3 regions of the Pseudoduganella sp. GW821-FHT05F09 genome follow, and region 1 is predicted to be linked to each of the others. Evidence: riboswitches for the same ligand, from Rfam matches in the RefSeq annotation. Region 1 holds a riboswitch; each other region holds the start of a gene.
What was found. Region 1 has a riboswitch for cobalamin ahead of AC07S4_RS30205 (TonB-dependent receptor domain-containing protein). Riboswitches for the same ligand answer to the same signal wherever they lie in the genome.
Positions count from the first base shown of each region.

Region 2: it holds a riboswitch for cobalamin, as region 1 does, so the genes downstream of both, AC07S4_RS03705 (TonB-dependent receptor) here and AC07S4_RS30205 (TonB-dependent receptor domain-containing protein) in region 1, are expected to answer to the same signal.
Region 3: it holds a riboswitch for cobalamin, as region 1 does, so the genes downstream of both, AC07S4_RS17950 (cobaltochelatase subunit CobN) here and AC07S4_RS30205 (TonB-dependent receptor domain-containing protein) in region 1, are expected to answer to the same signal.

Region 1 covers NZ_JBWKSD010000018.1:10,240-17,504, reverse strand. Annotated here, with positions in the region: gene cobT (nicotinate-nucleotide--dimethylbenzimidazole phosphoribosyltransferase) at 1-321, shown strand, start outside; gene AC07S4_RS30215 (adenosylcobinamide-GDP ribazoletransferase) at 334-1,116, shown strand; gene AC07S4_RS30210 (histidine phosphatase family protein) at 1,119-1,700, shown strand; cobalamin riboswitch at 1,706-1,934, shown strand; gene AC07S4_RS30205 (TonB-dependent receptor domain-containing protein) at 2,001-3,863, shown strand; gene AC07S4_RS30200 (FecCD family ABC transporter permease) at 3,880-4,902, shown strand; gene AC07S4_RS30195 (ABC transporter ATP-binding protein) at 4,899-5,672, shown strand; gene cobO (cob(I)yrinic acid a,c-diamide adenosyltransferase) at 5,669-6,289, shown strand; gene AC07S4_RS30185 (cobyrinic acid a,c-diamide synthase CobB) at 6,283-7,265, shown strand, end outside.
Region 2 covers NZ_JBWKSD010000001.1:877,401-884,665, reverse strand. Annotated here, with positions in the region: gene AC07S4_RS03710 (serine hydrolase domain-containing protein) at 1-49, shown strand, start outside; gene AC07S4_RS03705 (TonB-dependent receptor) at 54-2,051, opposite strand; cobalamin riboswitch at 2,128-2,344, opposite strand; gene AC07S4_RS03700 (hypothetical protein) at 2,339-4,045, opposite strand; gene AC07S4_RS03695 (hypothetical protein) at 4,213-4,374, shown strand; gene AC07S4_RS03690 (MFS transporter) at 4,549-6,036, shown strand; gene AC07S4_RS03685 (glycoside hydrolase family 43 protein) at 6,077-7,099, shown strand; gene AC07S4_RS03680 (transposase) at 7,209-7,265, opposite strand, start outside.
Region 3 covers NZ_JBWKSD010000005.1:250,971-258,235, reverse strand. Annotated here, with positions in the region: gene AC07S4_RS17970 (VOC family protein) at 1-348, shown strand, start outside; gene AC07S4_RS17965 (iron-containing alcohol dehydrogenase) at 374-1,531, shown strand; gene AC07S4_RS17960 (DCC1-like thiol-disulfide oxidoreductase family protein) at 1,539-1,955, opposite strand; gene AC07S4_RS17955 (hypothetical protein) at 1,927-3,534, opposite strand; cobalamin riboswitch at 3,656-3,873, shown strand; gene AC07S4_RS17950 (cobaltochelatase subunit CobN) at 3,942-7,265, shown strand, end outside.

The DNA.
Region 1 (7,265 bases):
ATGGCGGGCGCCATGCTGAAGGCGGCCGAGCTGCGCAAGGTGCTGCTGATCGACGGCTTCATCGTCACCAGCGCGCTGCTGGTTGCGGCGCGCCTACAGCCGGCCATTCTCGATTACTGCGTGTTTGCGCACTGCTCGGACGAAAGCGGCCATAAGCTGATGCTGGAGAACCTGGGCGCGCGCCCGTTGCTGAACCTGGGCCTGCGCCTGGGCGAGGGCACCGGCAGCGCGCTGGCCCTGCCGCTGCTGCAGGCGGCGGTGAATTTCGTGAACCAGATGGCGACCTTTGAGTCGGCCCAGGTCAGCGAGAAGTCAGAGTAAATCCAGGCCGCCATGCATCAGCTCCGCCTGTTCTTTATAGCGCTGCAGTTCTTCACGCGCCTGCCCATTCCGCGCTGGGTGGGCTTCGAACCGTCCTGGCTGCACCATGCGTCGCGCTACTTCCCGCTGGTGGGACTGGTAGTGGCGGCTATCGCGGCGGCGGTGTACGCGGCGGCGGCGTGGCTCTTCCCGGCGCCGGTGGCGGTGCTGCTGGCGACGGCGGCGGGCATCTATGCCACCGGCGCCTTCCATGAGGACGGCTTTGCCGATATGTGCGACGGCTTTGGCGGCGGCATGACGCCCGGGCGCGTGCTCGAGATCATGAAGGACTCGTGCATCGGCGCTTATGGCGCGATCGGCACCATCTGCCTGCTGGCGGTGAAGTGCACGGCGCTGGCCATGCTGCCGCCCGCCGTGGCCGTGGCCGCGCTGTTCCTGGCGCATCCGCTTTCCCGGCTGGCCGCCACTTCGCTGATCTGGCGAATGGAATACGCGCGCGCCGAGGGCAAGGCCAAGCCCATGGCGCAGGAAATGAACGGCGCCGAATTCGGCATTGCGTGCGCCTGCGCCGCATTGCCTGCAGCGCTCATCGGCTGTATGGGATGGCTGCCCTGGATTTCCATCGGCGCGGCGACGCTGGCGGCGCTGGCCGCCGCCGTCTGGCTGGGCCGCAAATTCAAGCGCCGCATCGGCGGCTATACGGGCGACTGTCTGGGCGCGGTGCAGCAGCTGGCCGAGGTGCTGATCTATCTGTGCGTGCTGGCCGGGCTGGGCCACGGCGCATGGCAGGCGTAGGCATGCGCCTGATCCTGGTGCGCCATCCGCTGCCGCTGGTGGCGCCGGGCGTCTGCTACGGGAGCAGCGACCTGCCCGCAGCGCAGGACGATATCCAGCGCGTGCACGCCGCGCTGCTGGGCAGCGCCAGCATCCCTCCCGGTACGCCTGTCTACGCCAGTCCCTTGCAGCGCTGCGCCGTGCTGGCCGGCCGCCTTGGCGTCCACACGCTGGACGCGCGCCTGGCGGAAATGGATTTCGGCGGCTGGGAGCTGCGCAGCTGGGACGACATTCCGCGCGCCGAGATCGATGCATGGGCGGCGGACCTGGCGAACTACCGTCCCGGCGGCGGCGAAAGCGTGCTGCAGGTGGCGGCGCGCGTGGCGGCGTTCCGGGCGGAGCTGCTGGACCGGAGCAAGCAAGAACACGATCACGGGCACCGGCGCGCCGCCATCATCTGCCACGCCGGCACCATCCGCCTGCTGATGGCGCTCGAAGCCGGCCTAAAAGCCGGCCTCCCTCTCGAGGAAATCGCGCTGCGGGCCGCCGCCGCGCCGCACAAAATCGCCTACGGCGAAACTGTCATTTTGGAAGCTGTCGCCTGAAGCCGATATAATGGCGGCGTTTTGGTGCCCGCGCGCATGTCCATGCGCGCAGTTAAACGGGAAACACGACGCCGCTCCCCACAAGGAAAACGGCCAACGTGTGCTGCCCCCGCAACGGTAAACAAGTGTCGCCCACAGCGACAAGCTGCCTCCTTAAGACCACTGTGCTTTGCATGGGAAGGTGAGGCAGTTCAACTTGCGAGCCCGGATACCGGCCAAAGCAGGTGGATGCGCTGCGCGCATCTGTTCAATCCAGCCCACGGGGAAGTAGGCTGGTTGCATACTATACAAAGAAATAATATGAGCTCTCCTGTAATCCGGCACGCGGCCGCCACGTCGCTTGCGCTGGCTATTCCTATGGCGTTGTGCACGCCTTCCTACGCCCAGACCACCGCTTCCGACAGCGTCATCGTCACCGCCACCCGTTCGCCGCAGCTGCAGCGCGACGTGCTGAGCGACATCGTCACCCTGGGCGCGGAAGACATCGCGCGCTCCGGCGCCGGCTCCATCACCGACCTGCTGCAGCGCCAGCGCGGCATCGAGATCTCCCGCAACGGCGGCCCCGGCACCAACTCCAGCGTGTTCCTGCGCGGCGCCAACGCCAACCAGACCGTGGTGCTGGTGGACGGCGTGCGCATCGGCTCCCTGTCGTCCGGCACCGCCAGCTGGTCCGGTATTCCGCTGCAGGCGATCGACCGCATTGAAATCGTCTACGGTCCCATGAGCTCCCTGTACGGCGCCGACGCCATTGGCGGCGTCATACAGATCTTTACGAAAAAGGGCGCTGGCCCGCAGACCGTGTCGGCCTCGCTCGGCGCCGGCAGCGACAAGACCCGCAAATTCGACGCCAGCATCTTCGGCGCCACCGAGGGCGACAACAGCTTCAGCTACGCGCTCAGCGCCGGCAAGGAAAAGTCGGACGGCTTCTCCGCCACCAAGCCTGGCAGCACCAGCTACAACGCCGACGACGACGGCTACGACCGCGTGAGCACCTCCGGCCAGTTCGGCTTCCAGGTCGCCAAGGGCCATGGCCTGGGCCTGGTGTTCCTGAACAGCCGCACCGACGGCCAGTTCGACAGCGGCGCCAGCCGCTACGACACGCGCAGCCAGACCAAGCTAGCCAACATCGGCGTATTCAGCAAGAACCAGCTGTCGGCCAACTGGCACAGCACCGTGCAGCTGGCCAAGGCCGAGGACACCTCGGTCTCCGACACCGGCGTGGCCAGCGCCTACAGCCGCATCGAAAGCAAGCAGACCGACGCCACCTGGCAGAATGATTTCCGCATCGGCGAAGACACCCTGCAAGTGCTGTTCGGCCACCGCGAAGAAGAAGTGGTGTCCGGCACCACGCCTGCGCTGGGCAAGGTCCGCAAGACCGATTCCTACGCCGGCGCCTACAGCCTGAAGCGCGGCGCGCACCTGGCCACCTTCGGCCTGCGCGCGGACGACAGCTCGCAGTACGGCACCAAGACCACCGGTTCGGCCGGCTACGGCTACCGCTTCAGCAGCGCGCTGCGCGCCAGCGCCAGCTACGCCACCAGCTTCCGCGCGCCGACCTTCAATGAGCTGTACTACCCCGGCTTCGGCTACGAGAACAACAAGCCCGAGCAAGGCCGAAACGCCGAAGCCGGCCTGCAGTACGACGACGGCGTGACCGGATTCGGCGCCAGCATCTACCGCAACAAGCTGACCGACATGCTGGTGACCACCACCCCGTGCCCGGACCCGGCACGCAAGGGCAGCTGCGCCTACAACGTCAACCACGCCATGCTGGAAGGCGTGTCGCTGAGCGCCAGCCGCCGCCTGGGCGCGTTCACCGTGGCCGGCAACGCCGACTGGCAGGACCCGAAAGACGAGACCACCGGCAAATCGCTGGCGCGCCGCGCGAAAAAACACGGCAACGCCAGCGTAGAATACGCCAGCGGCGCAGTGGCCGCCGGCGCCGAGCTGCAAGTGTCCGGCAGCCGTTTCGACGACGCGGCCAACGCCCGCCGCCTGGGCGGCTACAGCCTGCTGAACCTGTACGCCACCTGGCAGTTCGCGCGCGACTGGTCCGTGCTGGCGCGCTGGAACAACGTCACCGACAAGAACTACGAAGTGGCGCGCAACTACGCTACACCGGGCGCCAAGTTCTTTGCCGCTGTGCGTTACGGCATTAAATAAAGGTACAAAAAGGCACATGCATCCACACTCCCGCAACCTGCGCACGCGAGCAGCCGCCATCACCGGCGCGCTGCTGCTGTTCGTCATCGCCAGCCTGCTGTTTTCCGGCGTGACCGGCTCGGTGCACATTCCGCTGTCCGACATTCCCGGCGCGCTGGGCGAGCTGTGGGGCGGCCAGGCCAACAGCCTGGCCGCCACCCTGCTCGACCTGCGCGGCAGCCGCGCGCTGACGGCTTTTGTCACCGGCGCGGCGCTGTCCCTGGCGGGCGTGATGATGCAGGCCTTGCTGCGCAATCCGCTGGCCGACCCCTACGTGCTGGGCATTTCGTCCGGCGCGGCGGTGGGCGCGCTGGCGGCCATGCTGTTCATGTGCGCGGCCTGGGTAGTGGATGCGGCGGCCTTCGGCGGCGCCGTGGCGGTGTCCATGATGCTGTACTTCCTGGCGCGGCGCGACATGCGCAGCGGCGCGGCGGCGGAAGGCGGCACCGCCCTGCTGCTGCTGACGGGCGTGATCCTGACGGCGGCCTGCACGGCGCTGATTACGCTGATGCTGTCGATCGCCCCCGAAAGCCGCCTGCGCACCATGGTGTTCTGGCTGATCGGCGACCTGGCCGGCGCGCCGATGCGCTGGATACCCTGGATCGTGCTGGCCGGCGGCACGCTGTTCGCACTGCGCAGCGCGCGCGCCATCAATGTGATGGCGCTGCACGCCGAGGCGGCTGTGACGCTGGGTGTCAACGTGGGCGCGCTGCGCAAAGGGCTGTTCTTCGTATCGGCCCTGCTGACCGCCAGCGCGGTCACCAATGCCGGCAGCGTGGGCTTTGTGGGCCTGATCGTGCCGCACGCCTGCCGCTTCGCCTTCGGCCCCGACCATCGCGTGCTGATCCCGGCCGCGATGCTGACCGGCGGCGGCTACCTGGTGCTGGCCGATACCCTGGCCCGCACCCTGTTCGCGCCGCTGCAGCTGCCGGTGGGCGTGGTGACCGCGCTGATCGGCACGCCGGTCTTCCTGTACCAACTTCACAGGCTGCAAAAATGATCGCCACCCATCAACTGACACTGCGCATAGGCGCGCGCATGCTGGTCGACCGGCTGAACTGGCAGGTGCGCGACGGCGAATGCTGGAGCGTGATCGGCCGCAACGGCGCCGGGAAAAGCACCCTGCTGCGCACGCTGGCGGGCCTGATCCCGGCCACCGAAGGCAGCGTCTCCATCCAGGGCCGCAGCCTGCCGGACTGGCCGCTGGCCGGGCTGGCGCGCGAACGCGCCTTCCTTGCGCAGTCGCGCAACGACGCCTTTGCCTACAGCGTGATTGAAACCGTGCTGTCGGCGCGCCACCCCTACCACGGCGACCGCTACTGGGAAAACACCGGCGACCACCGCCTGGCCATGGACGCGCTGGCGGCCATGGAAGTGGCGGAGCTGGCGGAGCGCAATGTGCGCACGCTGTCCGGCGGCGAGCGCCAGCGCGTGGCGATTGCCGCCATGCTGGCGCAGGACACGCCGCTGCTGCTGCTGGACGAACCGGCCAACGCGCTGGACCTGGCGCACCAGGTCAGCGTGATGCGCCTGCTGTCCCAGCTGTGCCGCGAACAACATAAAACCGTGGTGATGGTCGGCCATGACCTGACGCTGGCGCACAGCGTCTCCACCCACGCCCTGCTGCTGATGGGCGACGGCCGCTGGCTGGCCGGGCCGGTGGCGGACGTGATGCAGCCGGACATACTGAGCGACTACCTGGGCCACCCGATCGACGTGATCCGGCACGGCCAGCGCCACATCTTCATACCGAAAGAAGCAATCGCATGAGCGAACATAACGATATCGACGCACTGAACGAGCGCCACCGCGTCCGCATGGAGCGCAAGAAGGCCATCATCGACGCCAAGATCGCGGCGGCGGACAAGCAGATCGGCATCATCATCGTCAACACCGGCAACGGCAAGGGCAAGAGCTCGTCCGGCTTCGGCATGGCGGTGCGCGCCATGGGCCATGGCATGAAGGTGGGCGTGGTGCAATTCATCAAGGGCGCGATGCAAACCGGCGAGGAGATGTTCCTGCGCCGCTTCCCGGAGGAAGTGAGCTTCCACTCCATGGGCGAGGGATATACCTGGGAAACCCAGAACCGCGAGCGCGACATCGAAAAGGCGGAGCAGGCGTGGGAACAGGCCAAGTGCTTCCTGGCCGATCCCGCAGTGGGCCTGGTGGTGCTCGATGAGCTGAACATCGCGCTCAAGTACCGCTACCTGGACGTGAACACCGTGATCGCCGACCTGCTGGAACGGCCGGCCATGCAGCACGTCGTCATTACCGGCCGCGGCGCGCCGCAGGAACTGATCGACGTGGCGGACACCGTGACCGAGATGAACGTGGTGAAGCACGCCTTCAAGGCCGGCATAGGCGCGCAGGCGGGCACGGAATGGTAACGTCTTCGCACATCAACGCGGCCGTGGTGCTGGTGGCCGCCGTGGCCTCCGGCCAGGGCAAGACCACCGCCACGGCGGCGCTGGCGCGCAAGCTGACCAGGATGGGCCGCACCGTGCGCGTGTTCAAATGCGGGCCGGACTTCATCGACCCCATGCTGCTGGAGCGCGCCAGCGGCGCGCCCGTGAAATCGCTGGACTTGTGGATAGTGGGCCGCGAAGCGTGCCGCGCGCAGCTGGCGCAGGCGGCGCTGGAGGCGGACGTGATCCTGATCGAAGGCGTCATGGGCTTGTACGACGGCTCGCCGTCGTCGGCCGACCTGGCGCGCGAGTTCGGCGTGCCGGTGATGGCGGTGATCGACGCCGGCTCCATGGCGCAGACCGCCGGCGCGCTGGTGCACGGCTTGCGCGACTATGGGCCGGTGGACATGGCGGGCGTGATCGCCAACCGCGTCGCCAGCCCGGGCCATGCCGCCATGGTGGCGGCGTCTCTGCGCGACATCCCGCTGTTCGCCACGCTGCCCAAGCAGGCGCGTTCGCTGCCGGAGCGCCATCTGGGCCTGGTGCTGCCGTCCGAAGTGGAAGGCATCGACGATATGCTGGACCAGCTGGCGGACCAGCTCAGTTTCGACGAGGCGGCGTGGAGCAATCTGCGCAGCACGCGCCTGGAGCTGGGCGATGCGCTCGCCGCGAGCGAGACGCCGGCGCCGGATGCACGCCCGCTGGAAGGCCGCAAGGTGGCCATCGCGCGCGATGCCGCCTTCATGTTCCTGTATCCGGCCAACCTGGAAACCCTCGCCGAACTGGGCGCCACGCTGGAATTCTTCTCGCCGCTGGCGGACCAGCCTGTGCCAGCCGGTGCGGACGCGGTCTACCTGCCCGGCGGCTATCCCGAGCTGCATGCGGAAAAGCTGGCCCATGCGCAGCGCTGGCAGGAATCGATACGCGCCGCGCACCGCGACGGCACGCCCATCGTGGC
Region 2 (7,265 bases), on a different contig from region 1:
TGTCTACCTGGGCTGGCACGGTCTGATCGGATTGCGCTTGTGGGCTTGAAGCGTCAGAACGTTGCGCGCAGCGTGAGGCGGTAGGCGCGCGGCTCGGCGGGATGGTAGTGCATGTCGGCCACGCCTTCCGCCGCTTCGCCGGGCAGGCGCGAAGCGTAGTAGTAGTCGATATCGTTGATCTTGCGGCCGAACAGGTTGAATACGTCCAGCGACAGCTGCCAGCGGCGGTCGATGCGGTAGCCGGTGCGCAGGTAGGCGATGGCGCTGGAGGCGGAACGCTTGCTGTTGTCCTCGATCAGCGGACGCGGGCCGAAGTAGCGCATCTGGAAAGCGCCGGACCATGGACCGAGTTCGGTGATGGTGGCGCCGAACGAGGCCACCTTGCCCACCGCGCCAGGAATGTAGTCGCCGGCCTCGTCGCGCTCGGTGTAGCGGGCGCGCGAATAGGCCAGGTCCAGGTCGAACAGCAGCCAGTTGCTGGCGATGTAGTGGTTGTTCAGCTCCACGCCGGAACGCTTGCTGCCCCGGCTGGCGCTGGTGTCGCCCGCATCGCCCGAGAACACCAGCTCGGAGGCCGAGCGCAAACGCCACAGGGCCAGCGAGCTTTGCAGGCCGGGCGCCAGCTCGGTGCGCAGGCCAATTTCAGAGCCGCGCGTGCGCACCAGCGGCGTAACCGGCTCCGCAGGCTCGCGCTCTTTCGGCGTCAGGTGCACGGTGGTGCCGCGCGCGTCGTTGCTGTGGAAGCCGGAACCTGCGTTCAGGAAGAACTCGGTCTGCTTCCACGGGCCGAGCACCACCGCCAGCTTGGGCGAGGCGATGTGCGCGTTGACCTTGCCGGAGTTTTCGGCGATGTCGCTGGCCACGTCGAAACGGTAGCTGTCGTAGCGCGCGCCGGCCACGGTGCGCAGCCAGGGAGTCCATTGCACGGTGTTGTCGAACCACAGCCCGGCGCTGCCCTCCTTCACCGCCGATTCGGTGATGGTGCGCAGGATCTGCTGGCGCACGGTGCTGTACAGGGCCAGCGGCGCAATGTCGTCGTGGCGCGCCTGCAGGCCGATGCGGTTGCTCATGTCCCGCCCGCCCAGCTTGCCGAACCAGGTTTGCGACACGTCGAAGCCCAGCATCTTGCGGCGTTCGGTCTGGCGCGATTGGTCCCCGTTGACCGGGTCGTCGAGGAAGTAGGTGAAGTTGTTGTACAGCGTAAGGTCGGAGCGCACGGCGTAGGCGCTGGCCTGGAACTGGCTGTCCGCGCTGCGCTTGTTCATGCCGAAGGACAGGCTGTAGCGGGAGGTGACGCCGCCGTCGCTGGGGTCCAGCGTGCCATAGGGATCGAGTTCGCCGCTGTCCACGGCGCGCTGCGGAATCTGGCTGCTGGCGTGCCACGCGCCCTTGTAGGCCATGGCGGTGACGCTGTACTGGTCTTCCTTGGGGCCGGCGCTGTAGCGCAGCACGCCGGCCTGTTTGCGGAACGATTCGGGCACTTGCCACGGACCGTTGTTGTGCGCCAGCTCCAGCGCGTACAGCAAGTTGCCGCGCCCCAGCGGCGTGGAGCCGGCCACCAGGCCGCGCAGGTACCGGCCTTCGCCGGCGGTCAGCGTGGCCGTGCCGTCTTTCAGCTTGTTGGCCAGGGCCATGCGGGCAGCGCCGGCGGAAGCGAAGTCGCCTTCGTCGGCATAGTAGGTGCCCTTTTTGTAGCTGATGCGGTCCACCAGTTCGGGGATCAGGAAATTCAGGTCGGTATAGCCCTGGCCATGCGCGTGGGTGCGCATGTTGACGGGCATGCCGTCGACATAGGTGGCGAAGTCGGTGCCGTGGTCGAGGTTGAAGCCGCGCAGGAAGTACTGGTTGGCCTTGCCGTCGCCGCTGTGCTGGGTGACGATCACGCCGGGCACGAATTCGAGCAGTTCGCCGGGGCGCAGCGCGGGACGGTTGGCGATCAGCGCGGCGGTGACGACGCCCTGGCTGGCAGCGTCCGAGGTGCCGACGCTGTTGTTGTAATGGGCTTGCACCTGCACGGTCGCAACCGGGCCTTCGATTGGCAAATCTGACATGGAATAATCCTACGGAACGGCAATCCTCCCCACTTCCCCGTAGGCGCGACTGCGTAAGAAAGCGCCGCATGCGCGGACGCTTCCACCTGCCCTGGCCGGTATCCGGGCTCCCAAGCGTGACTGTCTTGCCTTCCCATGCCGAAGCACAGTGGCGTAAAGAGACAGCCTGCCGTCAAAGACGGCGCTTGCTAACCGTTGCGGGGGCAGCACACCCGGCCGCTTGCGCAGCCTGTGTTTCCCGTTTAACTGCGGGCGAGATTTCGCGCGCGGGCACCAGAGCGGGCGCATTATACGTTTGGCAAGCGGCGCGAGTCCAGTGCGGTGCAGCGGCTGCGCGGCACGGGGTTGGCTGCATTGGCCGCATGGGACGCATGGGCAGCGGCGGCAGGCGGCTGGCGCCGAAGCAGTCTCACCCTGCCGTCCGGCGTGGCGTAGACCGGCGTGTAGCCGGCCGTGGCGCGCGCCACCTCCGCCTGCAAGGACGGCGGCGCCGACGCCAGCGCGCCCCATTGCAGCACGTAGTCCACTGCCTGGCCGCTGGCCTGCTCGTATCCCGCAATGTCGATGCGCGCCACGTCCGTGCCCTCCTGCTGCGGGCGCCAATGGAACAGCAGCGCCTGCGTGTCCTGTCCCGGCACGAACTGCACCGGATAGACTTTTAGCCGCGCCAGATAGTTGAACAGCGCAACGCGGTCGCCGCGCAGTTCGAGCCGGCTAGCGGCCTGGAAGAACGGACGGTATTTGGGCGGCAGGGCCATGCCGTCGGCCCAGGCGCCGCCGTCGTCCAGCACCAGCGGCAGCACCGTGCAATGCGGCGGCACCAGCTGTTCCACGTCGGCCAGCGGCGCCAGCTGCTGCTTGATACGGTGCTGGCGCCAGGTGCCGCCCGCCATCAGCGCCAGCGACACCACGACTGCCAGCGCCGCCAGCGCGCGCCGCACGCCGGCAGGCAAAGGCAGGCAGGCCATGCACAGCAGGCCAGCGAAATAGGGAAACATCTGCATGCGGCGGTAATGGGTCCAGCCGCCGCCCATGGTGTCCGGGAAGGCCAGGGCCAAGGCCAGCAACGATGCAAACAGCAGCAACGCCGCCCAGCTGCGGACATCGGCGCGCCGGCTTCCTAACGCCAGCGCGCAACGAAGGGCGAGCAACAGCACGCTGGCGAGTATGGCGGCGGCCAGCGCGGGAGCAAGGTAGCGGTCCGCCGGCGTGTGCTGCAGGTTCAGCGGCGACAGGATGGCAAAACTCTTCAGCCGCTCCCCCAGCGGCGCCCCGAACGTGACCGCCGCGCCGGGCGCCGTGTCCAAGGACAGCAACACCAGCGGCAGCGGCGACAGCAGCACCGCCGCATGCCGTGCATGCGCCAGCAAAGCCTGCACCGGCCCGCCCATGCGCCAGGCCGCCGCGCAGGACACCATCGTCAGCACGCCCAGCACCAGCATGGCGGCCAGGAAGCCCGATGCGTGCGAAAAATAGCTGAAGTACAGCGCCGCCACAGGCGCCGCCGCGCGCCAGGCTCCGGCCCGCTTCTGCATCCACAGCAGCGCAGCCATGCTCAACAGGAAGCCCGTCACCGACAGGCAGTAGTTGTACAGCCCCAGGAAGAACAGCTGGTGCAGCCCGAGCGGAAAAGCAAACAGCGCCACCCACACCTGGCGCCGCCGGAACTGCCGCAGCAGCGCCGCCATGCCGGCCACTGGCCCCAGCAGGCAGGCAAGCTGCACCACTGCCTCCGCCACCTCCGGCGCCACCGCCTTCAGCAGCAGCACAATCAGCCCATACACGGCCAGATTGGGATGGAGGGCGCCATTGCGCTGGTAGTGCTGCGCCTGCAAGCCCCCGGCGTCCGGCGCCCCGGCCAGCAGATGGCCGAAGCTCATATGCACCGGCCCGTCATTGGTGGCGAAGGGCAAAACGTAGAGCACCGCGGCGGCATACAGCACGCCCAGCATCAGCATGGCCCAGCGCCAGGAATTCCCTTGCCTCGTCCGCATGGCCGCCTCCGCGATTTAATTTTTATGCAATGTAATCAATTTAGCATAATGGCGGTTTCAGCATCACATTCACATTACGAATATCAGGCATCGAAAATTGCAATTGGATTTATATGTTGCAGCGCAGTATTCTGGACACATCGAAATCCAACAGCAGGAGAAACAGCATGAATTTCTCGTCCTACAGCCCATATGGCGTGACCCAAGCAACCAACAGCCCGTCGCCTTCGGACGTGCGCCGCTGGACGCGCATCCTGAAAGCCAAGCTGCGCAAGATCGTCGAGCACATCGGCTCGCCGTTCGTCGAAGGCCGCTACCCACCGTTCTAAGCGGCAAACCGCCCGCCTCAGCAGCATCCGCCGCGCGCGTTCTGCGCGCGGCAGCCCTTCCCCTGCAAATCTCATCGCCGGTACAGTTGACGCCCGGTGCTAAATCAGTCACCATCGCAAAATGGTTGCGCTATTCATTTCGAATTGCGCACTGATAACGATAAATGAGACGACATGACAAGCACCGCAGACAGCTCCGCCGCCAAGCTGGGGACCGTGGAGAAAATCGGCTATAGCCTGGGCGACCTGGCCGCCAACCTGATCTTCCAGACCCTGCTGACCTTCATCGCCTTCTTCTACACGGACGTAGCCAAGATAGCGCCCAACGCCGCCGCCACCATCATCTTCGTCGGCGGCCTGGTCGGCGCCTGCTTCAACCCCATCATGGGCCTGATCGCGGACCGCACCGTCACCCGCTGGGGCAAGTTCCGCCCATGGATACTGTGGACCTCGGTGCCCTTCGGCCTGGTCGCCATCCTCGCCTTCAGCGTCCCCGATCTCGGCCCGCAAGGCAAGTTCATCTACGCCACGCTGACCTATGTGCTGCTGATGCTGATCTACTCGGCCAACAACCTGCCCTACTCCGCCCTGAGCGGCGTGCTCACCGGCAGCATGGAACAGCGCAACAGCCTGTCGGCCTACCGCTTCGTGGCGGTGATGGTGGCGCAGTTCATCATCCAGGTGCTGCTGCTGCCGCTGGTGCTCATCCTGGGCGGCGGCGACAAGGTGCAAGGCTTCCAGAACACCATGATCATCTTCGCCGTGGCCGGCACCATCTGCTTCCTCGTCACCTTCTTCACCACCACCGAGCGCATCGTGCCCACCGCCGAGCAGCGCTCCAGCATCAAGCAGGACATCGCCGACCTGCTGGGCAACCGTCCGTGGGTGGTCATGCTGGTGCTCACCATCCTGGTCTTCATCACGCTGGCCCTCAAGGGCGGCATGTACATCTTCTACTTCAAGACCTATCTGAACGAAGCCGCGCTGGCCGCCTTCCTGCAGGACGTGGGCTTCAACAGCTTCATCCACGGCCTCAATTCCGTGCTGACCAGCGTCGGCCTGACCAAGTTCCAATGGCCGGAAGACGCCGCCACCTCCGGCTTCAGCCTGTTCAACGCCGCCGGCATCCTGATGATGATCATCGGCATCGGCTTCTCCAAGCCGCTGGCCGACCGCTACGGCAAGCGCGACGTGTTCGGCGCGGCGCTGCTGGTCTCCACGCTGTTCATGCTGGCCTTCTACTTCTACGCGCCCAGCTCCATCGGCCTGGTGTTCATCTCCCAGACCCTGCACGGCTTCTTCTACGGCATCACCATCCCGCTGCTGTGGGCCATGATCGCCGACGTGGCCGACTACTCCGAATGGAAAAACAACCGCCGCGCCACCGCGCTGCTGTTCTCGGCCATGATCTTCGGCCTGAAAGCGGGCCTGAGCATAGGCGGCGCGCTGGTCGCGGCCCTGCTGTCCATGATCGGCTACGACGCGCTGCAGGCGGTGCAGAACGAGAGCGTGGCCTACGGCATCAAGCTGTCGGTCAGCATCTACGCCTCCATCCCCTTCCTGGTGGGCGTGGCCAGCCTGGCGTTCTACGACATCCGCAAGGCGACCGAGCGCACCATCGAACAGGAACTGGGCCTGCGCCGCGCCGCCGCACAGCGCTGATCAAGCACAAATATCAACTTAGAACCGGGTAACAAGCACCATGCCAGAACAAGAACTGACGCAGGACGACCTGCAGCAAATGAAATCGCGCGCCATCTCGCAGCCGCTGGTCAGCCACATCTACACGGCCGACCCCTCGGCCCACGTCTTCAACGGCCGCATCTACATCTACCCCTCGCACGACATTGAAGCGGGCATCGCCTTCAACGACAACGGCGACCACTTCGCCATGGAAGACTACCGCGTGCTGTCGATGGACGCGCCGGGCGCCGAGACGGTGGACCACGGCGTGGCCCTGCACGTGAAAGACGTGCCCTGGGCGGAGCGCCAAATGTGGGCGCCGGACGCCGCCTTCAAAGACGGCAAATACTACCTCTACTTCCCGGCCAAGAAAGCGGACGGCATCTTCCAGATCGGCGTGGCGGTGGGCGACGATCCGGCCGGCCCCTTCGTGCCGGAAGCCGCGCCCATCGAAGGCAGCTACTCGATCGACCCGGCCGTGTTCGAGGACGGCGGCGAGCACTATATGTACTTCGGCGGCATCTGGGGCGGCCAGCTGCAGAAATACCGCGACAACGCCTACGGCGCCGGCAACGAAGAACCGGCGGACGGCCAGCCCGCGCTGCAAGCGCGCGTAGCCCGCCTGAGCGGCGACATGAAGCAGTTCGCCGAAGCGCCGCGCGCCGTCGTCATCCTGGACGAAAACGGCAAGGAACTGCTGGCCGGCGACCACGACCGCCGCCACTTCGAAGGCCCGTGGATGCACAAATACAAGGGCAAATACTACTTCTCCTACTCCACCGGCGACACCCACTACCTGTGCTACGCCACCGGCGACAATCCCTACGGCCCGTTCACCTACCAGGGCCGCATCCTAAGCCCGGTGATCGGCTGGACCACCCACCACTCGATCTGCGAAGTCGAAGGCCGCTGGTATTTGTTCTACCACGACAGCAGCCTGTCCGACGGCGTCACCCATTTGCGTTCGGTCAAAATGACCGAGCTGCACTACGACGCCGACGGCAACATCCTCCCCATCTCTCCCTACGGTGACGCCGCATAACGCGGTCCAGCGTGGTTTCAGCCCAGCCGGCCCGCGCCCGCTGGGCTTTTTTACTACCGGGGGTCAGTTCTATCATCACGTCATTTCAATCATGGGGTCAGTTCTCGCATCACGTCATATTGTCCCTGTGCTCGAAATGTTGTATTGCCCGGCTTACCGTGCTCAA
Region 3 (7,265 bases), on a different contig from region 1:
ACCAGTCCGGCCTATCCGCGCTCCATGCATATCTGCTTCTACATCCGCGAGGATGTCGACTTCAACGAGTTCGTGCGCGACCTGGAAACCGAATCGGCCAAGCGCGGCATGAGCAATGTGCGGGCCAACCGCATCGTTTCCTCGCACAGCGAGCAGGAACGCCTGAAGGCCCCGCTCAACACCATGACCAACCGCATCACCAGCGGCAAGTCCGACGGCTGGACGCTGATCTATGCGAAGGGACCGGAAGGCGAGCAGCTGGAGTTCGTGCAGGTGCGCGGCCAGGCCAAGCGCGTCTTCGGCGACGCCATCGAAACGCGGCGCCGCATGCTGGCCGCCGCGCAGTAAACTTTTTTGTATTGAGAATAGCTAGATGAACAATTTTGATCTGCACAATCCCACCCGCATCGTGTTCGGCGCGAACACCATCAGCCGCCTCGACGAACTGGTGCCCGCCAGCGCCCGCGTGCTAATACTGTACGGCGGCGAAAGCGCGCGCCGCAACGGCACGCTGGCCGAAGTGCGGGCCGCCCTCGGCCAGCGCGACGTGCGCGAGTTCGGCGGCATCGAACCCAACCCCAGCTACGAAACGCTGATGCGCGCCGTTGAACAGATACGCCTGGAAGGCCTGGACTTCCTGCTGGCGGTGGGCGGCGGCTCGGTCATCGACGGCACCAAGTTCGTGGCGGCGGCGGTGGGCTACAAGGGCGATCCGTGGGAAATCATGGAAACGCACGGCGCCACGGTGCGCCGCGCCATGGCCTTCGGCTCGGTGCTGACCTTGCCGGCCACGGGCTCGGAGATGAACAGCGGCTCCGTCGTGTCCAAAAAATCGACCAAGGCCAAGCTGGTCTTTTCCAGCCCCCACGTGTTCCCGCGCTTCTCGGTGCTGGACCCAAGCAAGACCTTCAGCCTGCCGCTTACCCAGGTGGCGAACGGCGTGGTGGACGCCTTCACCCACGTCATGGAACAGTACATGACCTATCCGGCCGACGCCCGCGTGCAGGACCGCTTTGCCGAAGGGCTGCTGCAAACCCTGGCCGAGATCGGCCCGCAGGTGCTGGCCGAGCCGTCCAACTACGACGCGCGCGCCAATCTGATGTGGGCGGCCACCATGGCCCTTAACGGCCTGATCGCGGCCGGCGTGCCGGAGGACTGGTCCACGCACATGATAGGCCACGAGCTGACCGCGCTGCATGGCATCGACCATGCGCGCACGCTGGCCATCGTGCTGCCCGCGAATATGCAGGTGCGCCGCGAAGCCAAGCGCGCCAAGCTGCTGCAGTACGCCGAACGCGTGTGGCATATCACCGAAGGCGGCGAGGAGCAGCGCATCGACGCGGCCATTGCCCGCACCCGCGCCTTCTTTGAAAGCCTGGGCGTGCCGACGCGGCTGCGCGACTACGATATCGGCGCCCGCCATATCGACACGGTGATAGGCCAGCTGGAAGCGCATGGCATGACGGCCCTGGGCGAACGCCAGGACGTGACGCTGGAGACAAGCCGCCGCATACTCGAAGCGGGCTTGTAGCAGGGGGTTATCCCGGCGGCGGCGGCAGCTTCTTGCGCCCCATCAGCCTGAGCGTGAGGTTGCGCCCGCAGCGCAGCACCGGGTACAGCACGCGGGACAGGGTGCGCGAGCGGAACACGGCGCTGTTGATGCGGTTGAACGCGCCGGACTCCGTACTCAGCAGCGCAAGCATATGCACGCACTCGGCGCCGAAGTAGATGCGTCCTCCGTACAGCGCGGCCATGCCCTGGTTCAGGTCATAGCCGCCTTGCTGCAGCATGCCGGCGAGTACCGGCCGGGCGCGCGCATCCACCAGGTGCACCGGACCGGCGGACTCGCGCAGTTTGAGCACCTGCACATAGCTGGAGCAGAACGGGCATTCGCCGTCGTACACGATCACCAGGCCGCCGGGATACTCAGCCTGCAAGGTCGATGCGATATTCATTGTGATAGACCTTTCGCTTCAGGGCGCCGCTGTCCGGGTCGAGACAGACTGATTCGACCACCAGACGATACGCATCCACGCCGCGCATGTCCACGCCCGCAAACGCTTGCTCGACCGACGGCGCGCTCCAGAAATGGTGGGGGTAGAGCTGCCTGGACCAGCGCCCGTCCGGCCCCGCCTTGCCGATTACCTGGCGGTGGTAGCCCCGGATAAAGGCCGACAGCGCCGCGCCGTTCCAGCCCGCGCCTGCGGCCGGCGCCGCACTGCTGAAATCGCAGCGGTAGGACAGTCTCCGCACGGCGGAGGACAAGGTGCCGCCGTTGGTGGCCGTGGGCAGGTAGTTCCCCGGAGGCAGGCCGAAACTCATGTGCGCAATTGGATAGGAGTAGAAGCCGAATGCGGTCGACGGTACCCGCGCCGTGCCGCCGTCCTTTTTCACCACTTCAAAATACGCTTCATTGACGGCCAGGCTGTCATACCATCCCAGCCTGGCGACATGGGCGAATAGCGGCGACAGCGCAATGGCGAGCGCGCCCGCCGCGCCCGTGCGCCAGTTGAACGCGCTGCGCGGCAGCTGCGACGCTGCGGCGATGATGGACAGGTTCACCATGAACCAGGTCCAGAAATTCGCCCCGGCCAGTATGAAAATCCCGAGGTGCATCAGGTCGAACAAGGTGAACAGGACCAGCAGCAAGCGCCGGTTGGCAAACACCAGTATGGCCGACAGCTGGATCAGGAAAACGCCCACCGCGAACGGCCGTCCCACTACCTGCAGCAAGCCGGACACCGCGCTGGTGAGCGCGGTCCAGTCGCCCCACAGCAGCTGCTTGTTGTGCAGCGCGATGTGATAGATGTTGCGGTTCTCGTTGTTGAGCACCCAGTCCAGCACGCCGCCATCCAGGCCGCCCTTGGCCAGGGAGGAATAAAAGTAGTTCGCCGCCTGCATGGCAATCGCGATGAACAGGATGGCCCAGTAGGGCGCCGCGCCGGCAAGGTGCTTGCCGCCCTCCGGCCACGCGCGCTTGGCCAGCTCCAGCGCAAGCACGGACACGGCCAGGTAGGCCGGCAGCTGTATCAGTGGATAGACATCGAGCAGCGTCTCGTAGGGAAAGCCGGTGATATAGCCCGCCGCATGCTTGACCCAGTAGGCATAGAAGCCGCAATACAGCAGCCAGGCCGGGCGCCGCATGGCCAGCAGTGCCGCCAGCCCGGCGCTCAGCCAGGCGGCGGACAGCATGAACTGGCTCCAGCCATTGAAATCATGCGCAACTGCCGGGACCGAAGGGTAGAGCAGGACGCTGTAAAGACCGCAGGAAATGGCCAGGCCGCGCATCAGCGTGCGCAGTGGCCGGGGCGCCGCCCCGTAGCCTATGCCGGACGCCGCGATGCAGGCCGCCAGCACGGCGCCCAGTGCAGGCAGTGTGACGGAAGGGTAATTGCGCAGCAGGCGCTCGGCCAGCCAGTAGCCCTGGAACAGGGCCGCAGAAAACACGGCCACCGCCAGCAGGGCGGGCCAGTTTGCGGCCGGTTCAATCTCCGCCCCGGACGGGGCGATGGGGCTGCAAGTGGATGGTTCCATGGCCTTCCTTTTCCGTGCGGTGCAAAAACCTTAATGCGCGCTGCGGCGTCCGTCCAGCGCAACGAATGGGTTTCATGACGCCGCTCAAATTTGTTCAATCCAGGCGCCGGGTACGGTAGAATCGCGGCATTACGTGAATGGTGCCCTCCCGCTTGTCGGCTGGAGGGTGAAACGGGAAGCCGGTGACGCGCGCGATTTTCATTGCGAGCCAGTCCGGCGCAGCCCCCGCTGCTGTAAGCCTGACGACTTTGACCGAACGCCACTGTGCATTGCACGGGAAGGCAGGGCCAGGGAAGGATGAAGGCCAGCCAGAAGACCGGCCAGTCACGAAGATTGTGCAAAAACCCGGGGTGTGGTTTTGCCTGTTTTCCTGCGCGCCTGGCGCGCAGTCACTGCTAAAGTTCAAATTGGGCACTTCCATACTCCTGCGGCTAGCCGCAGCGCTGTTGTGCGCCTGCGCTTGTGCGCACGCGCCTGCGGCCAATCTGTTCGCCATCGTCACCGAGCGCGCCGCGCCGGCCGCCATCGAGGCCGCGCACCGCCATCTGGCCAGCCATCCCGGCGACCGCATCGTGCTGCGCACGCCGGCCCAGTGGATGGCCGCCAGCGAGCGTGACGCCGGCCTGTGGATCAAACAGGCCGACAGCGTGCTGGCCGTGTCGCTGTTCGGCGACCCGGCGCGCCGCCTCAAGGACGCCTTGCCGCGCAATGTACGCGCGCAGACCGCCGTGCTGGCCTTCAACGGCGAAGCGAGCCTGAGCCTGATGAGCCGCGACGGGCGCGCCGGCATGCAGGCCTTTTCGCCGGACACGCTGCGCGAACTGTCCTCCGAAGCGCCGTCGCCTGCTGCCCTGAAAGCTGCGCAGGCCGACCCCGCCGCGAGCCGCTGGCTGGCGGCGCGCCAGGTCTGGCAGGCGGGCGGCGTGGACAATACGGCGGCGCTGTTTGCGCACCTGCTCAATCCGGCCATGAAGCTTGCTGATCCGCTGCCTGAGCCAACGCTGCGCGTGCGCGTGGGCCAGCGCGAGCTGACTGACGCGCAGGCCTGGGGCAAGGGCGCGCAGCTTGGACTGAAGCCGCAGCCCACCGTGGTGGTGCTGGACCTGTCGAATATGGACAGCATGGTTCCCGCCGCCGTGTGCCGGCAGATCGAACAGCGCGGCCAGCCCTGCGTGCAGGTGCTCACGCGCTGGGGCGGCGCCTCGCGCGAGGCGCTGGAGCGCCTGCCCGAGCTGGTGGTGCCGGCCCAGCCGGCGGCGCTGGTGGTGCTGCAGGACTTCGTGGTGGGTGCGGCCGAAGGGCGCGAAGCGGTTACCGAAGCGTTCAAGCGGCTCAATGTGCCGGTCTTCAAGGCCATCCGCCTGTCCGACCGCAGCGCCGTGCAATGGCGCTTGTCGCCGGACGGCCTGCCGCCGGACTCGGTGCAGTACCGCGTGGCGCTGCCGGAGCTGCAGGGCATAGGCCAGCCCATTGTGGTGGCGGCGCTGGGCCAGCCGCAGCGCGACAAGCAGACCGGCATTGAAAACCGTCCGCCGGTGGTGCTGGCCGACGAAGCCGGGCGCCTCGGCGCGCGCGTGAGCCGCTGGCTGGCGCTGCGCGTAAAGGCCAACCGCGACAAGCGCGTGGCGCTGATCTATTACAACCACCCGCCGGGCCGCCAGAACATCGGCGCGGACAATCTGGACGTGCCGGCCTCGCTGTTCGACATGCTCAACGCGATGAAGGCGGCGGGCTACAGCACCGGCCCGCTGCCGGAATCGCCGCAGGCGCTGCTGGACATGATCATGGCGCACGGCGTGAACCTGCCGGAGGACCGCGCCGCGCTGCGTGAGCTGAGCGGCACGGTGAACAGCGTGAGCGCGGCCGACTATGGCCGCTGGTTCGCCACGCTGCCGCCGCGCGTGCAGGGCGAAATGACCAGCGGGCTGCTGGGCCGCCTGCACGCCGACGTGCTGGAGGCCGAAGCGAACGGCGAACGCGCGCTGGGCCGCAAGCAGGCCGAGGTCATCATCAAGGAACTGCAGCACCTGGTGGAAGGCGCGGACCATCCGCAGCGCGAAGCGGCCATCGCAGGCCTGGCCGAACTGCTGGAGGGCTACCACGCCTGCCTGGAGCTGGCCGGCGCGAAGGATGGCAAGGCAGCCAAGGGCGGCAAGTCCGGCAAGGCCGGCTGCGGCGCGCTGGCGCCGCTCAGCAAGCGCCTGTCCGGCTACGGCATCGAAGGCCTGAAAGGCTGGGGCGCGGCGCCCGGAAAAATCATGGTCGACAGCGGCAAGCTGCTGGTGCCCGGCCTGGTGTTCGGCAATGTCTTCATCGGCCCGCAGCCGCCGCGCGGCTGGGAAGTGGACGAGGAACTGCTGCACGCGAACACCAGCATCACGCCGCCGCACCAGTACCTGGGCTTCTACCACTGGGTGCGCGACCGCTTCAAGGCGGACGCGCTGGTGCATGTCGGCCGCCACTCCACCTACGAATTCCTGCCCGGTAAAGCGGTCGGCCTGAGCTCCGACGACTACCCCAGCCTGATCGCGGGCGACCTGCCCGGCATCTACCCCTACATTGTGGACGGCGTGGGCGAAGGCACGCAGGCCAAGCGCCGAGGCCTGGCCGTCATCGTCGACCACTTGACGCCGCCGCTGGCCGCCACGCCGCTGTATGACGACCTGCTGGCCCTGCGCCAGGTTGTTGAGAGCTTTGAAGCCGCCAGTTCTGAAACGCTCAAGGCGCAGGCCGCGAAGCTGATGCGCGAGCGCGTCAACGCGCTGAACCTGAAGGCCGAACTGGAGGCGTCGATGGCGGACGTGCTGGAAGTGCGCGGCATCGGTTTCGACGCGGCCGACGACGATTTGCTGGCGCACGAAGTGGGCCACTACCTGACCAAGCTGCAGGAAAAATTCATGCCGCACGGCCTGCACATTTTCGGCCGGCCATGGAAGCAGGAATCGATAGATTTGATGCTGGATTCGATGAAGAAGGGCGGCATCGAAGGCCCGGACGTGGCCGCCAAGCTGGCCGATTCGCCGCGCCGCGAAATGCTGGCGCTGCTGGCCGGACTGGATGGCCACTACATTGAACCGGGCAAGGGCAACGACCCCTTGCGTTCGCCCGAGGCGCTGCCCACCGGCCGCAATTTCCACGCGGTCGACGGCGACATTCTGCCCACCCGCCTGGGCTACCAGCTGGGCGAACGCATGGCGGACAAGGCCAACGCGCGCAGCGGCACGGACAAGGGCAGCGAAGGCATCATCCTGTGGGCTTCCGACGCCGTGCGAGACGAGGGCGTGATGGTGGCGTTCGCGCTGGCCATGATGGGCGCGGAGCCGGTGTGGAACGCGCGCGGCATCGTCACCGACGTGCGGCTCAAGCCGGGCGCGGTGCGGCGCGACGCGCTGGTGACCACCTCCGGCCTGTTCCGCGACCTGTATCCCAACCTGATCCGCCTGATAGACCGGGCCGGCCGCATGGCGTTGGCCGCATCGGCCTCGGGCCTGGCCGCCAAAGACCCGGCCTTGAAGGAGGCCTTGCAGGCGGCGCTGGAACCGGTGTCCGCCGCAGCCTGGGGCAGCGAAGACCCCGCGCAGAACCGCGTGGCGCGCGAATGGCTGGTGCGCCAGCGCGCGCTCGCCGCGAGCGGCATGCCGGCGGCGGACGCGGGCCGCGCTGCCGCCCAGCGCGTGTTCGGCGATGCGCCGGGCGCCTACGGCACCGGCGTCAACCGACTGACCGAACGC